Regions from separate parts of the Kocuria sediminis genome, predicted to be linked through region 2. Evidence: predicted binding sites of a transcription regulator. Region 2 holds the regulator's gene; the other holds the start of a gene.

Region 1 (8,421 bases), on a different contig from region 2:
CCGGGGCGCACGCGGTCCGGGACGCCCTCGCCCACGGGGTCAAGGTCACCGGGGTCACCGTCCACGAGGTCGTGGCCGACGTCGACGCCGGTCCGATCCTCGCCCAGGCGGCGGTGCCGGTGCAGCAGGGTGACACCGAGGCACAGCTGCACGAGCGGATCAAGGCCGCCGAGCGGGAGCTGCTCGTGGACGCCCTGGGCCTCCTCGCCCGTTCCGTCCCGGCCCGCTGAACCGCCCGCCGCGGTCCCGCGGACGGCACCGGGGGCGCACCCGGCACCACGGCGGGCGCCGTCCGCCGGCCCCGGTCCGGACACCCGCCTGCTCCGGGCTTCGACAGCACGGAGGAGCGTCGCGGCGCGGGTCCGTAAAATGGGCCCCGGCGGTTTCCGCCGGCAGCCCCGACCCCGACGCTTGGAGAACCTGTGAGCCCCATCCGACTTGACCGCGTGCCCATCCGACGGGCGCTGGTGTCCGTCTACGACAAGACCGGACTGGACGACCTGGCCCGCGGTCTGCACGAGGCCGGGGTGGCCATCGTCTCCACCGGCTCGACCGCGCGCCGGATCGCGGAGGCGGGGGTGCCGGTGACCGAGGTCTCCGAGATCACCGGATTCCAGGAGTGCCTGGACGGGCGGGTGAAGACCCTGCACCCGCGGGTGCACGCCGGGATCCTCGCGGACCGCCGCAAGCAGGAGCACGTGGACCAGCTCGCGGAGCTGGGCATCGAGCCGTTCGACCTCGTGGTCGTGAACCTCTACCCGTTCGTGGACACCGTCCGCTCCGGGGCCGGCCAGGACGAGGTGGTCGAGCAGATCGACATCGGCGGCCCCTCCATGGTGCGCGCGGCCGCGAAGAACCACGCGGCCGTGTCCGTGGTGGTGGACCCCGCCTCCTACGGCGCGGTGGTCGAGGCCGCCGGCGCCGGGGGCTTCGACCTCGCGGCCCGGCGCCGGCTGGCCGCCGCGGCCTTCGCCCACACCGCCGCCTACGACACGGCCGTGGCCACGTGGACGGCCCAGCAGTTCGAGCAGGACGAGGACGCCAACTTCTGGCCGCCCTACGCGGGGCTGGCCTTCCAGCGCTCCGCCTCCCTGCGCTACGGCGAGAACCCGCACCAGAAGGGCGCCCTCTACGTCGACGAGGCGGCCGCCCCCGGCATCGCCCAGGCCGACCAGCTGCACGGCAAGGAGATGTCCTACAACAACTACGTGGACGCCGACGCCGCCCTGCGCGCCGCCTACGACTTCGACGAGCCGGCCGTGGCCGTGGTCAAGCACAACAACCCGTGCGGCATCGCGGTGGCCACCCCCGGCGCCGAGGACCCGATCGCCGACGCCCACCGCAAGGCCCACGCGTGCGACCCGCTCTCCGCCTACGGCGGGGTGATCGCCGCGAACCGGACGGTCACCCGGGCCATGGCCGAGACGGTCAAGGACATCTTCACGGAGGTCGTCGTGGCCCCCGGCTTCGAGCCGGAGGCCCTGGAGATCCTGCAGGCCAAGAAGAACATCCGCCTGCTCGAGCTGCCCGAGGGCTTCGCCCGCGACGCCCTCGAGTACCGGCAGGTCTCCGGCGGGGCCCTCTTCCAGGTCGCCGACCGGCTCGACGCCGCCGGTGACGACCCCGCCTCCTGGACCCTCGCGGCGGGGGCGCCGGCCGACGAGCGGACGCTGGCCGACCTCGCCTTCGCGTGGAAGGCGCTGCGGGCCGTGAAGTCCAACGCGATCCTGCTCGCCGACCAGGGCGCCTCGGTGGGCATCGGCATGGGCCAGGTCAACCGCGTGGACTCCTGCCGGCTCTCCGTGGAGCGGGCCGACGGGCTGGGCGAGGACGGCGCCGAGCGCGCGCGCGGGTCCGTGGCGGCGTCGGACGCGTTCTTCCCCTTCGCGGACGGGCTGCAGGTGCTGCTCGACGCCGGCGTGCGCGCCGTCGTCCAGCCCGGCGGCTCGATCCGGGACGAGGAGGTCGTGGCCGCGGCCGAGGCCGCCGGCGTGACCATGTACTTCACCGGGGCGCGGCACTTCTTCCACTGACCCGCTCCCCGGCCCGGCGGCGGCGCCGGGCACGGCAACGGCCGCACCCCCGAGGGGATGCGGCCGTTGCCGTGCGCGCCGGTCGCCCCGGGCGGGGCGACCGGCGCGGGGCCGACTCACACGGACAGCGAGGCGAGCACCCGGTTGAAGGTCTCCGAGGGGCGCATCACCGCGGACGTCTTGGCGTCGTCCGGCCGGTAGTACCCCCCGATGTCCGCCGGGCGGCCCTGCACGGAGAGCAGCTCCTCGTTGATCGCGTCCTCGTGGGCGGCCAGCTGCTCCGCCACGGAGGTGAAGGCCTGGGCCAGCTCGGCGTCCTCGTCCTGGCGGGCCAGCTCCTGGGCCCAGTACAGGGCCAGGTAGAAGTGGCTGCCGCGGTTGTCGATCTCCCCGACCTTCCGGCTCGGGGACTTGTTCTCCTCGAGGAAGGTGCCGGTGGCGCGGTCGAGGCACGCGCCGAGGATGCGGGCCCGGGCGTTGTCCGCCGTGGAGGCCAGGTGCTCCAGGCTCGCGGCCAGGGCGAGGAACTCGCCGAGGCTGTCCCAGCGCAGGTGGTTCTCCTCGACCAGCTGCTGGACGTGCTTGGGGGCGGACCCGCCGGCACCGGTCTCGAAGAGGCCGCCGCCGTTGATGAGCGGGACCACGGAGAGCATCTTCGCGGAGGTGCCCAGCTCCAGGATCGGGAACAGGTCGGTCAGGTAGTCGCGCAGCACGTTGCCGGTGACGGAGATGGTGTCCTCGCCGCGGCGGATCCGCTCGATGGAGAACGCGGTGGCCTCCATGGGGGACATGATCTCGATCTGCAGGCCCTCGGTGTCGTGCTCACCGAGGTACTGCTCGACCTTGGCGATGAGGTTGGTGTCGTGGGCGCGGGTGCGGTCCAGCCAGAACACCGCCGGCGTCGCGGAGGCCCGGGCGCGGGTCACGGCCAGCTTCACCCAGTCCCGGATCGCGACGTCCTTGGTCTGGCAGGCGCGCCAGATGTCGCCGGGGAAGACCTCGTGCTCGATCAGGACGGTGCCGGAGGAGTCGACGAGCTGGACGGTGCCCTGCGCGGGGATCTCGAAGGTCTTGTCGTGGGAGCCGTACTCCTCGGCCTTCATCGCCATGAGCCCCACGTTCGGGACGGAGCCCATGGTCCGCGGGTCGAACGCGCCGTGGGCGCGGCAGTCGTCGATCACGGCCTGGTAGATCCCGGCGTAGGAGCTGTCCGGCAGGACCGCCAGGGTGTCGGCCTCCTCGCCGTCCGGGCCCCACATGTGCCCGGAGGTGCGGATCATGGCCGGCATCGAGGCGTCCACGATGATGTCCGAGGGCACGTGCAGGTTGCTGATGCCCTTGTCGGAGTTGACCATGGCCAGCGCCGGGCCGTCGGCCAGGCCCTTGTCGATCGCGGCCCGGACCTCGTCGCGGACCCCGGCCGGGAGCGCGTCGAGACCGTTGAGGATCGCGGCCAGGCCGTTGGCGGGGGACAGGCCCGCCTTCTCCAGGGCGGCGCCGTGGGCGGCGAAGAGCTCCGGGAAGAACGCCTTGATGACGTGGCCGAAGATGATCGGGTCGGAGACCTTCATCATGGTGGCCTTCAGGTGCACCGAGAAGAGGACACCCTCCCGCTTGGCGCGCTCGACCTGCTCGGCGAGGAACGCGTCCAGGGCGGCGGCCCGCATCACCGTGGCGTCGACGACCTCGCCGGCGAGGACGGGCACGGACTCCTTGAGCACCGTGGTGCTGCCGTCCTCGCCCACCAGGCGGATCTGCAGGGTGTCCTCGGACTCCATGACCACGGACTTCTCGTTGGCGCGGAAGTCGTCGGCGCCCATGGTGGCCACGTTGGTCCGGGAGTCCGCGGACCACTCGCCCATCCGGTGCGGGTTCTTGCGGGCGTAGTTCTTCACCGAGGCGGGGGCGCGGCGGTCGGAGTTGCCCTCGCGCAGGACCGGGTTCACGGCGGAGCCCTTGATCTTGTCGTAGCGGGCGCGGGTGTCCTTCTGCTCGTCGGTCTCCGGCTCGTCCGGGTAGTCCGGCAGGGCGAAGCCCTGCTCCTGCAGCTCCTTCACCGCGGCCTTGAGCTGCGGGACGGAGGCGGAGATGTTCGGCAGCTTGATGATGTTGGCCTCGGGCGTCTTCGCCAGGTCGCCGAGCTCGGCGAGGGCGTCGTCGACCCGCTGCTCCTGGGGCAGGCGGTCGCTGAAGGCCGCGAGGATGCGCCCGGCCAGGGAGATGTCCCGGGTCTCGACCTCGACGCCGGCGGTCGAGGCGTAGGCCTCGATGACGGGCTTGAAGGAGTAGGTGGCGAGCAGGGGCGCCTCGTCGGTGCGGGTGTAGATGATCTTTGCCATGTGCGGGCTGTCTCCCATGTATGTCGACGGATGCGGGTCGGTGTTTCCTGGTGCCAAGATACCCGAGCCCGCGCCCGCCCCGTTGACCGGCGCCCGCCCGTGGACGCCCCCGGGCACGGCCACGGGCCCGCTCCCCGGAGGGAGCGGGCCCGTGGCCGCGGCGGTGCCGGAGCGCCTGCGCGCCGGCACCGGCGGGATCAGCCCTCGGTGGACTGCGTCGAGCGGGTGCCGTTGACGAGCTCGCCCTCGCCGATCACGCGGTCCCCCTCCTGGCCGTTGCCCAGGGCCTGCTGCTCGCCCTGGCCGGAGACCACCTGGATCTTGCGCGGCTTGGCCTGGGCGGACACCGGGATGGTCACCGTGAGCACGCCGTTGTCGTAGCTCGCGGCGATGTTCTGGATGTCGATGCCCTGGCCGAGGTTGAGCTGGCGGACGAACGAGGAGCTCTGCCGCTCCCGGGTGATCCACTGGACGTCCTGGACCTCGGGCAGCTTCCGCTCGGCCCGGATGGTCAGCAGCTGACCGTCGACGTCGACGTCGACGCTCTCCGGGTCGATGCCCGGCAGGTCGGCGCGCAGGATGTAGCGGTCGCCGTCCCGGTAGAGGTCCATCGGCATCTCCCGCAGGCCCTGGCGGGCGAACAGCGAGGCGGCGAGGCGGTCGAAATCGTTGAACGGCGTGAACATCGTGGCCACGTCCATCATCTCCTCAACTACATGAGCAGTGCCTTTGACATTTAGTTGAGTCATACCGGCTCAACTGTGATTGATGATAGCTCTGCCGCAGGAGGGGGTTCAACGGTTGTGACGCCCGATCGCCCAGGGCGAACCCGGCCGCCGGTGGGGTGGCGCGGCCCTCAGCGGCGGTCGTTGGGGTAGTCCACCCCGATCCGTTCGCGGACCTGGTCGAAGAGCTCGACGAGCTCGAGGGAGTCCGCCCAGGGCATCACGGGGGACTCCGGCAGCCCCTGCTGGATGCAGCGGGTGGCCTCGCGCATCTCGTAGACGTACCCGGCGCCGGTCACCTCCACCTGCTCCACGACCGGGGCGGCGCCCCCGCGCGCGCCGTCGGCGCTCTGCAGCACGAGGGTCGTGGGGCAGTTGATCCGCCCGTCCACGCGCAGCCAGCCGTGCGTGCCGCTCACGGTGACCTGGTGCGGCACGGTGCTGGAGAGCGTGCCGCTCACATGGCCCCGGCCGTGCCCGAAGTCCAGGGTCAGGGCGGTGTCCAGGTCCACGGCCGTGGCGCCGAGCTCGGCCCGGGCCGTCCAGCTCTCCGGGGCGCCCAGCACGGCGCCGGTCCAGGTCAGCGGATAGACCATCATGTCCAGCAGCACCCCGCCGCCGTCGGCGTTGCGGAAGAGCCGGTGGTCGGGGTCCACCGGGCGGTGGGTGCCGATCGAGGCCTCGACCGAGCGCACCCGGCCCAGCCGCCCCGCCCGGATCCAGTGCATCGCCGTGCGGAAGCCGGGGGTCATCCGGGTCCAGACGGCCTCCATGAGGAACACCCCGTGCGCGCGGGCCAGCCGCGTGAGGTCGCGGACCTCCGCGGCGGTCATCGCCAGGGCCTTCTCGCACACCACGTGCTTGCCCGCGCGCAGCAGCGCGGACACGTCCCGGTGGTGGTAGCCGTGCGGCGTGGCCACGTAGACCACCTCCACGTCCGGGTCGGCCGCGAGGCGCTCCAGACCCGTGCTGCCGGCGGTGTCCCCGTACGCCCGCTCCACCCCGTGCCGGCGGGCGAAGTCCTCGGCGCGGTGCTGGTCGCGGGAGCTCACGGCGACGAGCCGGGCGTCCGGCAGGGCGGCGATGTCGGGCACCACCTTCTCGGCGATGTCGGCCGTGCTCACCACGCCCCAGCCGAGCGTGCGGCCGGTCGGCGTGAGCGGGGCGTCCAGGTGGGCGGCGTCGAGGGCGGCGTCGACGAAGGGCGAGAGGGTCGCGGCAGGCATGGGCGCATTCTGCCACGCGCCGCCCGGCCGGACGGGCGCCGGCACCGAACCGAACGACCGTTCGTCGCCTAGACTGGCGCCGTGCCCCGGGTCAGCCAGCAGTACAAGGACGAGCGCCGTCGCGAGATCGTGGCGGCCGCCAGCGGCTGCTTCCTGGAGCACGGCTTCGGCGGGGCCTCGATGCACCGGATCATCGCCGCGACGGGGCTGTCAGCGGGAGCGCTGTACAACCACTTCCCGTCCAAGCACGAGCTCGTGGTCGCGTCCGCGCGGGCGGCCCTGGACCGGGTCCTGGCGGTGGACGAGGACGCGGCACCGGCCGTGGACGAGGACGCGGCCCGGGCCGCGGCAGGGGAGGCGGCCGGGCGCTCCGCGGAGGCCACGGGCGGGCGCCCGGCGCCGGAGGTCCCCGGCGCGGACCCTGCCGGGTGGGTGGCGGAGCTGCTGGAGCGGCTCGCCGCGGACCCGGCCGCCACGCGGCTGCTGCTCATCACGTGGGGCGAGGCCGTGAGCGAACCGGCCCTGGCCGCGGTGGCCGGCGAGCACCTCGCACAGGTGCGCGCGCGGGTCGAGGAGCGCTACGGCCGGTGGGCCGCCGAGGAGCTCGGCCTGGGCCCGGACCGCTCCCGGGAGTGGGTCGCGATGTTCGCCCAGGCCATCCTCTCGGTGCTGCAGGGCTACGTGGTGCAGTCGTGCCTGCTGCCCGGGTTCGACCATGACGCCTACCTGGACTACGCGCGCACCCTCGCGGCGCAGTGACCGGGCGTCCGGCGGCGGGGCTCAGGCGTTGAGCTCGCGGTGCTCGGCGGAGAGCTGCACGTAGGTCCGGGCGTTGGCGCGCACCTTCTCCCGCTCCGGCTCGGTGAGCTCGCGGCGGACCTTGGCGGGGACCCCGGCCACCAGCGAGCCCGGCGGCACCACGGTGCCCTCGAGGACCACCGCGCCGGCGGCGACCAGGGACCCGGAGCCGATCACGGCGCCGTTGAGGACGGTCGCGTTCATCCCCACCAGGACCTCGTCCTCCACGGTGCAGCCGTGGACCACGGCGCCGTGGCCCACGCTGACGCCGGCCCCGATCGTGCAGGGGTGGTCGGGGTCCGAGTGCACCACCACGTTGTCCTGCAGGTTCGACCCGGCGCCGATCCGCACGGGGGAGCGGTCCCCGCGCACCACGGCGCCGTAGAACACCCCGGAGTCCGCTCCCAGCTCGACGTCGCCGACCACCGTGGCGGTCGGCGCCACGAAGGCGGAGGCGGCGATCCGGGGCGTGCGCCCGGCGTGGGGGAGGACCAGTCCGGTCGGGGCAGGGCGTTCCATGGCCCCAGCGTAGCGGCCGCCGCGGGGGATCCCGCGGCGGCCGCCGGTCCGGCTCAGGCGTGCCGCGACGCCGCCGGGACCGTGCCCAGCGGGTGGCGCTGCTGGATCGCGACCCGGATCTTCTGCCCGCCCTTGAGCACGTACTCCGCCCCGTGCACGTGGATGGTGACGTTGCCGGCCCGCCGCGAGGTGCCCTCGAGCTCGAGCACGTGGTGGTCGATGCAGACGCGGATCACCTGGCCCCGGTAGAGCACGGTGAACGAGACCCGGTCCAGCTGGCTCGGCAGCGCGGGGTCGAACTCCAGCCACTCCCCGCGCACGCGCAGCCCGGCGTAGGCCCGGGTGACGACGTCCACGGAGCCGGCCATGGCGCCGAGGTGGATGCCCTCGCCCGTGGTCCCGCCCTGGGTGTCGTCCAGGTCGATCAGCAGCGCGTCCTGGAAGGCCGACCACGACCGGTCCGGGTTCAGCCAGGCGAGCACCGAGGCGTTGACCACCCGGGAGAGGGAGGACCCGTGCGAGGACCGCGCGATGTAGAAGTCCACGGTGCGCTCGATGGCGGCGTGGTCCACCTCGTAGCCCATCCGCCCGAGCTCCTCCACGAGGCCGTCGGGGCCGAAGAGGTAGACGAGCATGATCGTGTCCGCCTGCTTGGCGAGCTTGTAGTTGTTGGTCATGTCGCCCTCGTTCTCCAGCAGGAGGTCGAGGCGGCCGATGTTGCGGTACTTGGCCCGGTAGAACTCCCAGTCCAGCTCGTCGAGGTCGTCGTAGCCGTGGAACT
Region 2 (8,421 bases):
GGCGTCCTCGAAGGCGCGGCGCAGGGCGAACTCCGCCATGGGCGAGCGGCAGATGTTGCCGGTGCACACGGCCAGGATCGAATACATAGCGGGCATTCTAAGCCGGACGGGCACGGGACGAGAAGTGCGGCCGCCGCCCGGGGGGCGACGGCCGCACGCGCGGGCACGGGCTCAGGACCGGCGGCCCGCCGGGTCGAGCTCGTGCTCCGGGCCCGTCCCCCGGTCTGCCGAGCGCTCCGGGCCCGCCTCCGGGTCCTGCGCGCGCCCGGCGTCGAGGTCGATCTCGTCGCCGTTCTCGTCGACCCGCCGGTACCAGTCGGTGACGGCCGGGTCGTGGGAGTCGAAGGTCTCGCCGGCGGCGCGGGCGCCCGGGGCGTGCTCCACCTGCAGGGCGAAGTCGTCGCCGTGCTCCTCGATGCCGTGGATCACGGCCTTGCGCACGGCCGAGAGGGCGAACGCGTGCCGGATCGTGGCGGGGTCGCTGCGGAGGTCCTTGTAGAAGGCCACCATGAGGAAGGCGACGACCACGGCGAAGGGCAGCGCCGAGACGGTCACGAGGTTCTGCATCCCGGTGAGGGCGTCGTCACCGCCCACGAGCATCATCACGGCCGCAATGGCCCCGAGGGACACGCCCCAGAAGGCGACGACGGGGCGGTTCGGCTCCGGCCGGCCGCGCTGGGACAGGGTGCCCATGACGATGGCCGCGGAATCCGCGCTCGTCACGAAGAAGATGCCGATGACGACCATCGCGAGCACCGAGCTCAGCGCGCCCAGGGGGAGGGCGTCGAGCATGCCGAACAGGACGGCCTCCTGGCCGCCGGCCGCCGCGAGGTCGGTCCCGGTGCGCTGCAGGTGCATGGCGGTGCCGCCGATCACCACGAACCACAGGACGCACATCGAGGAGGGGACCACGAGGACCACCGTGACGAACTGGCGCAGGGTGCGGCCGCGGGAGATCTTGGCGATGAACATCCCGACGAACGGCGACCAGGACAGCCACCAGGCCCAGTAGAAGACGGTCCAGCTGCCCGCGAACGCGGTGGCGTCCTCGCCCCAGCCGCCGGTCTGGCCGGTCATCCACAGGTACTCGTGCAGGTAGGTGCTGAACACGGCCGGGACGAGGTCCAGGATCAGGACGGTGGGCCCGGCGACGAAGACGAACAGGGCCAGCAGGAAGGCCAGCAGCAGGTTCGTGTTGGACAGGTAGCGGATGCCGCGGGCCACGCCCGAGACGGCAGAGACGACGAAGGCGGCGGTGAGCACGGCGATGATCGCGATCAGGCCGCCGTTGCCCAGCGGGCCCCACCCGGCGACGAGCTCGAGCCCGCGGGCGATCTGCAGGGCGCCGATCCCGAGGGAGGCCGCCGTGCCGAAGAGGGTCGCGAAGATCGCGAAGATGTCGATGAGCCGGCCCAGGCCGCCCTCGGCGCGCCGCTGGCCGATCAGGGGCACGAAGATCCGGCTGATGAGCGGGGGACGGCCGCGGCGGTAGGCGCCGTAGGCCACGGCCGCGCCGACCACGGCGTACATGGCCCAGGGGTTGAGGCCCCAGTGGAAGGCGGTCTGGACGAGGGCGTAGACGGTCATCTCCTCGGAGCCCGGCTCCGCGCCGTAGCCCGGGACGCCCGCGCCGAAGTGGCTCAGCGGCTCGGAGGCGCCGTAGAACATCAGGCCGATGCCCATGCCGGCGGCGAAGAGCATCGCGAGCCAGGAGAAGAAGGAGTACTCGGGCTTCTCGTCGTCCATGCCCAGGGGGATCCGTCCGGTGCGGCTGAAGCCGACGACGAGCATGAACAGGACGGCGGCCGTGGAGAGGGCGGTGAAGAACCAGCCGGTGTTGCCGGTCACCCAGGCCAGTGCCGCGGAGGAGGCCGCGGTCAGGGACTCGGTGGAGAGCACGCCCCACGCGATGAAGGCCACGATCAGCGCGGCGGTGACGCAGAAGACGATCCGGTCGGTGCCGTAGCGCAGCTTCTGGTCCTCGACCGCGAGGCCGGGGACGAGGGCGGGGTGGACGCCGTGCGGATAGTTGATCTCGCGCAGCACCTCACGGGGCCGCCCACGGCGGGCCGAGGAGGAGGGCGGTGCGGAATCCTGCGGGGAATGGGGTGGCGGAGTGCTCACGGGGGCTCCAGAGGTGTCGGGTGCGTGCGGTGTCGTGTCGGTGCGTGCGGTTGCGTGCGGGTCGGGCCCGGAGGTGTCGAGTGGGGCCCGGGAGTGCGGGCACAAGCAACACATCCTACCAATGCGGAATCGCGCCGGGGCCGGAATGGGCGGCACCTCACAATCGGCCCCGGGAGGTTGAGTCGGGCGGACTCAAGTTAACTTGACACCGCACGCTCACGTGGCAGACTTGAGCCAGGAAAACTCAAGACCTGAGACCTCCGGGACCTCAACGGGGCCAGCACGGCCCGCCCGGTTCAGCTCGACCCGAAGGAGAACACTCCATGTCTCGTGCAGTAGGAATCGACCTCGGCACCACCAACTCCGTGGTGTCCGTGCTGGAGGGCGGCGAGCCCACCGTCATCGCCAACGCCGAGGGCAACCGGACCACCCCGTCCGTCGTCGCCTTCTCCAAGGACGGCGAGACCCTGGTCGGCGACATCGCCAAGCGCCAGGCCGTCACCAACGTGGACCGCACCATCGCCTCGGTCAAGCGCCACATGGGCACCGGCTGGTCGAAGGAGATCGACGGCAAGAAGTACACCGCGCAGGAGATCTCGGCGCGCATCCTCATGAAGCTGAAGACCGACGCCGAGTCTTACCTGGGCGACAAGGTCACCGACGCCGTGATCACGGTCCCGGCGTACTTCAACGACGCCGAGCGCCAGGCCACGAAGGAGGCCGGCGAGATCGCGGGCATGAACGTGCTGCGCATCGTCAACGAGCCCACCGCCGCGGCCCTGGCCTACGGCCTGGAGAAGGGCAAGGAGGACGAGCTCATCCTCGTCTTCGACCTCGGCGGCGGCACCTTCGACGTCTCCCTGCTGGAGGTCGGCAAGGACGAGGACGACTTCTCCACCATCCAGGTCCGCGCCACCGCCGGTGACAACCGGCTGGGCGGCGACGACTGGGACCAGCGCATCGTCGACTGGCTGCTGTCGCAGGTGAGGTCCAAGACCGGCGCCGACCTGTCCAAGGACAAGATCGCCCTGCAGCGGCTCAAGGAGACCGCGGAGCAGGCCAAGAAGGAGCTGTCCTCCGCGACCAGCACCAACATCTCCCTGCAGTACCTCTCCGTGACCCCCGAGGGCCCGGTGCACCTGGACGAGCGCCTCACCCGCGCCAAGTTCGAGGAGCTGACCCGGGACCTGCTCGAGCGCACCGAGAAGCCGTTCAAGGACGTCATCGCCGAGGCCGGCATCTCCGTGTCCGACATCGACCACGTGGTCCTGGTGGGCGGCTCGACCCGCATGCCGGCGGTCGCCGAGACCGTGCAGCGTCTGGCCGGCCAGGAGCCGAACAAGGGCGTGAACCCGGACGAGGTCGTCGCCGTCGGCGCCGCGATCCAGGCCGGTGTGCTCAAGGGCGACCGCAAGGACGTGCTGCTGATCGACGTGACCCCGCTGTCGCTGGGCATCGAGACCAAGGGCGGCGTGATGACCAAGCTCATCGAGCGCAACACGGCCATCCCCACGAAGCGGTCGGAGACCTTCACCACCGCCGAGGACAACCAGCCCTCCGTGTCCATCCAGGTCTTCCAGGGCGAGCGCCAGTTCACCCGGGACAACAAGAACCTGGGCACCTTCGAGCTGACCGGCATCGCCCCCGCCCCGCGCGGGATGCCGCAGATCGAGGTCACCTTCGACATCGACGCCAACGGCATCGTCCACGTCTCCGCCAAGGACAAGGGCACCGGCACCGAGCAGTCGATGACCATCACGGGCGGGTCCTCCCTCTCCAAGGAGGACATCGACCGCATGGTCAAGGACGCCGAGGCCAACGCCGAGGCGGACCGGGTGCGCCGCGAGGCCGCCGACCTGCGCAACAACGCGGAGCAGCAGGCGTACTCGGTGGACAAGCTGCTGAAGGACAACGACGAGAAGCTGCCCGCGGACGTGAAGTCCGAGGTCCAGGCCGACGTCGACGCCCTGAAGCAGGCGCTCGAGGGTGAGGACGAGGCCGCCGTGAAGTCGGCCTACGAGAAGCTCCAGCAGTCCCAGACCAAGCTCGGCGAGGCCCTCTACGCGCAGGCGCAGGCCGACGGCGCCGACGGCGCCCCCGGTGCCGGCGCCACCGGCGCGGCCGGTGACGAGGACATCGTCGACGCCGAGGTCGTCGACGACGAGAACGAGAAGAAGTGAGCATGCCCGAGCCCACGCCAGGACCCGACGAGAACCCGGCGGAGAACGCTTTCGAGAACTCCGCCGGGAACCCCGACGAGCAGGCCGCGCAGGACTCCGGCCCCGGCTCCCCCGAGGAGGCCGGGCCGGAGGGCCTGACCGTGGACGACATCCTCTCGACCCCGCAGTCCACCGACGCCGGCTCCGCCGACGCCGGAGCGGCGGCCACGGCGGAGGACCCGTCCGCGGCGCTGGCCGCCGAGCGGCTCGAGGAGCTGCGCCGGCTGCAGGCCGAGTTCGTGAACTTCAAGCACCGCACGGCCCGGGAGAAGGAGCAGCTGCGCACGTTCGTGACGGGCGACCTGCTGCAGACCCTGCTGCCGGTGTTCGACGACATCGACGCGGCCCGCCAGGCCGGGGACCTCGCCGACGGCCCGTTCGCGTCCATCGCGAACAAGCTCGAGGAGATCCTCGTCCGGCAGGGACTGACCCGCATCGGGGCGGTCGGCGAGAAGTTCGACCCGAACGTCCACGAGGCGGTGCTGCAGCAGCCCACCAGCGAGGTCGAGCCCGACCAGGTCTCGATGGTGCTGCGCTCCGGCTTCCGGATCGGCGAGCGCGTCGTGCGGCCGGCCCAGGTGGCCGTCGCCGTCGCCGAGTGAGGCCGGGCCCGGCCTGACCGGCGCGGGAGGGGAGGCCCGTCCACGGGCCTCCCCTCCCGTCCCCCAGCCCTCGGCGCCGTGCCGGGGGACCCCAGGACTTCCACCGGGTGCTGCTCGTCAGGACCCCCACCGGCCCACAGAAAGGAGGCGTCATGGCCAGCCAGGACTGGATCGACAAGGACTTCTACAGCATTCTCGGCGTCTCCAAGGACGCGTCCGAGGCGGACATCAAGAAGGCCTACCGCAAGCTCGCCCGCCAGTTCCACCCCGACCAGAACCCCGGGGACGCGGAGGCCGAGCAGCGGTTCAAGGACATCACCGAGGCGAACTCCGTGCTCTCCGACCCGGAGGAGCGCAAGCAGTACGACGCGATCCGCGCCATGGGCTCCGGCGCCCGCTTCACGGCCGGCGGCCCGGCCGGCGCGGGCGGCTCGGCGAACTTCGAGGACCTCTTCGGCGACATCTTCGGCGCCGGCGGCGGCGGCCGGCGCCGGCGGACCAGCTACTCCACCGGCGGTGCGGGCTTCGGCGGGGCAGGCGGCTTCGAGGACCTGTTCTCACAGTTCGGCGGCCCGGGCGGCTACGGCGCCCCCGGGGCCGGCTACCAGGCCCCGCCCACCCGCGGGGAGGACATCCGCACGGAGACCAGCATCCCGTTCCGCTCCTCGGTGCACGGCACCACCGTGAAGCTGCGCCGCGGCAACGGGCAGGAGACCACGGTGCGCGTCCCCGCCGGGGTGCGCGACGGGCAGAAGCTCAAGCTCGCCGGCAAGGGTCACTCCGGTCCCGGCGGGCCCGGCGACCTGTACGTCACCGTGCACGTGGGCTCGCACCCGTTCTTCACCCGCGTGGACGGCACGGACGACGTCGAGGTCACCGTGCCGATCACCTTCCCCGAGGCCGCCCTGGGCGCCACCGTGGAGGTGCCCACCCTGGACGGCGGCACGGTGCGGCTGAAGGTGCCCGCCGGGACGTCGTCGGGCCGGCGCTTCCGCGTCAAGGGCCGCGGGTTCAGCACGGCCAAGGGCGCGGGGAACCTCATCGTGACCGTCGAGGTGCACGTGCCCGCCCACCTGGACGAGGCGGCCGAGGCCGCGGTCCGCGCGTTCGCGGAGGCGACCGCCGACGACGACCCCCGGGCGGGCCTGGCCGCGAAGGCACGGGTCTGAGATGGCTCTCGACGTCGACCAGCCGCTCTTCGTGATCTCCGTGGCCGCGGAGATCGCCGAGATGCACCCGCAGACGCTGCGCCAGTACGACCGGCTCGGCCTGGTCAAGCCCTCCCGCGCGCCAGGCCGGGCGCGGCGCTACTCCCAGCGGGACATCGAGAAGCTGCAGCAGATCCAGGTGCTCTCCCAGCAGGGCGTCTCCCTGGAGGGGATCCGGCGCATCCTGCAGCTGGAGAACCAGGTCGCGGCCCTGCAGGCGAAGGTGGCGGAGCTGGGGCAGGAGCTCGACGAGGCCCGGGAGCGGGCCGAGGAGTCCTCGCGCATCTTCGCCGCCGGCGTCGGCGGGGACGTGGTGCGGATGGCTCGTGGCTCCCGCCCGCGGGCCCGCAAGATCTCCCAGGCCGTGGTGCTCTACCGGCCGCCGCGGCAGCAGGAGCGCTGAGCCGCCCGCCGTCCGTGCCGACGGCCGGCGCTCCGTGCGCCGGCTCCCCGGCGCGGGCTCGGCTCAGCGCAGGTGCTTCTCGAAGCCCACGTCGTACACGCCGTCCGCGTAGCTGTGGGCGACACCGGGGAGCGGGACGTACCCGCTGCCCCGGTAGAGGGCGTAGGCCTCGGGCTGGCGGTTGCCCGTGGTGAGGTAGATGCGCCGGTAGCCGGCGGCGGCGGCGAGCCGCTCGAGCTCGGCCAGGACCCGCCGGGAGAACCCCCGCCGGCGGTGCCCGGGGTCCGTCCAGATGCGCTTGAGCTCGGCCGTGACGTCGTCGTGCCGCCGGAAGGCGCCGCCGGCCACCGTCAGCCCGCCCTCGAGCAGCAGCACCAGGGCGCCGGTGGGCGCCCGGAACTCGTCGACGGGGTGGTGCTCCATCTCCTCCGCGCCGATCGACGCACCGTAGCGCGCCACGTACTCCCGGTGCAGGCCCGCCAGCAGCGGCCGCGTGCGGGGGTCGCCCGGGGGCACGACGACGAAGCCGTCCGGGGCGGCTGCCGCGCTCACGGAAGCCGGCGGTAGGTCAGGTCGCGCGGCACGCGTCCCGCCTCCCGGGCCTTGCGCTCGAAGCTCGTCAGGACCCGGCCCTCCCAGCGGGGGGCCCAGCCCACGTCCGGGTGCTCGTCGTCCGCGAGCGGACCCGGGTGCAGGTTCTCGAACTGCGGGGCGGCGTCCAGGACCTCGCGCATCACGAGCGCGTACTCCTGCCAGTCCGTGGCCAGACGCCACAGCCCGCCCGGGGCGAGCACCCGTGCGGCCAGCTCGGCGAAGGCGGGGGAGACGAGGCGCCGCTTGTGGTGGCGGGTCTTGTGCCAGGGATCCGGGAAGAACACCCACAGCTCGTCGACCGAGGCGGGGGCGAGCATGTGCTCCAGGACCTCGGGGGCGTTGGCCTGGACCACCCGGACGTTGTCCACCCCGGCCTGGCCCGCCTTGAGCAGCAGGTCCGCGATCCCCGGCTTGTACACCTCGACGGCGAGGTAGTTCCGGGCGGGGTCCTGCGCGGCGGCGTGCACGACGGCCTCGCCCAGCCCGGAGCCGACCTCCACGACCAGGGGCGCCTCGCGCCCAAAGGCCGCGGCCGCGTCGAGCTCGTGGTCGGGGTGCACGGAGGTGTCGGTGCGCACCCGCGGGACGTCCAGCACGCGTGTGGGCGCCCAGTCGTCCCACGCCTTCTGGCGGCGGGCGGTCAGGCGGTCGCCGCGGCGCACGAAGGAGTACGGCCGGCGGTGGAAGGCCTCCGGGACGGGGCCCTGGCCCGCGCCCCCGGCGTGCTCTCCGGCGGCCACCTCGGCAGTGTCTTCGGACGTCGTCCCGGCGCTCTGTGCCGCGCTCTCTGCGGTGCTCTCAGCAGCGGGCTCTTCGGCAGGTGTGTCGGCGGGTGTGTCGGCAGGGGAGGGAGTGTGCTCGGTCATCGCCCTACATCCTAGGCGCAGGCCGGACCGGTGCGGTGGTGCTGTCCGGGGGGAGCGGTTCGGCCCAGCGCCGGCGAGGCGCCTCCCACACGGCGAAGCGGGCCAGCAGCTCGTCCGCGTCCTGGGCGACCACGGCGGCGTCACGGTACTCGGGGCGCACCAGCCCCGCGGCGGACATCTCGGCGACCGCCTCCAGCAGGGGCTGCCAGAACCCGGCGACGTCGAGGAAGCCGACGGGCTTGGCGTGCACGCCCACCTGCAGCCAGGTCCACGCCTCGAAGATCTCCTCCAGGGTGCCGAGCCCTCCGGGCAGGGCCACGAAACCGTCCGCGAGGCGGGCCATCTCCGCCTTGCGCTCGTGCATCGTCCCGACGACGTGCAGCTCGGTCAGGCCGGTGTGGGCCG

The links. Region 2 encodes HspR, which represses chaperone genes until heat shock. Its sites were predicted from a motif close to AAGTTGAGTCNNNNNGACTCAACTT; they were not measured.
Region 1: the regulator HspR is predicted to act here: its motif matches at 5,110-5,134, upstream of GMA12_RS05185 (Hsp20/alpha crystallin family protein).

What each region holds. Positions count from the first base shown of each region.
Region 1 covers NZ_WOGU01000003.1:185,629-194,049, reverse strand. Annotated here, with positions in the region: gene purN (phosphoribosylglycinamide formyltransferase) at 1-230, shown strand, start outside; gene purH (bifunctional phosphoribosylaminoimidazolecarboxamide formyltransferase/IMP cyclohydrolase) at 423-2,033, shown strand; gene GMA12_RS05190 (NADP-dependent isocitrate dehydrogenase) at 2,150-4,372, opposite strand; gene GMA12_RS05185 (Hsp20/alpha crystallin family protein) at 4,570-5,073, opposite strand; gene GMA12_RS05180 (Gfo/Idh/MocA family protein) at 5,229-6,323, opposite strand; gene GMA12_RS19230 (TetR/AcrR family transcriptional regulator) at 6,405-7,082, shown strand; gene GMA12_RS05170 (gamma carbonic anhydrase family protein) at 7,104-7,640, opposite strand; gene GMA12_RS05165 (beta-phosphoglucomutase family hydrolase) at 7,694-8,421, opposite strand, start outside.
Region 2 covers NZ_WOGU01000002.1:124,162-132,582, forward strand. Annotated here, with positions in the region: gene GMA12_RS02795 (low molecular weight protein-tyrosine-phosphatase) at 1-87, opposite strand, end outside; gene GMA12_RS02800 (BCCT family transporter) at 172-2,124, opposite strand; gene dnaK (molecular chaperone DnaK) at 2,448-4,304, shown strand; gene GMA12_RS02810 (nucleotide exchange factor GrpE) at 4,307-4,945, shown strand; gene GMA12_RS02815 (DnaJ C-terminal domain-containing protein) at 5,098-6,114, shown strand; gene GMA12_RS02820 (heat shock protein transcriptional repressor HspR) at 6,116-6,556, shown strand; gene GMA12_RS02825 (GNAT family N-acetyltransferase) at 6,620-7,108, opposite strand; gene trmB (tRNA (guanosine(46)-N7)-methyltransferase TrmB) at 7,105-8,016, opposite strand; gene GMA12_RS02835 (LOG family protein) at 8,021-8,421, opposite strand, start outside.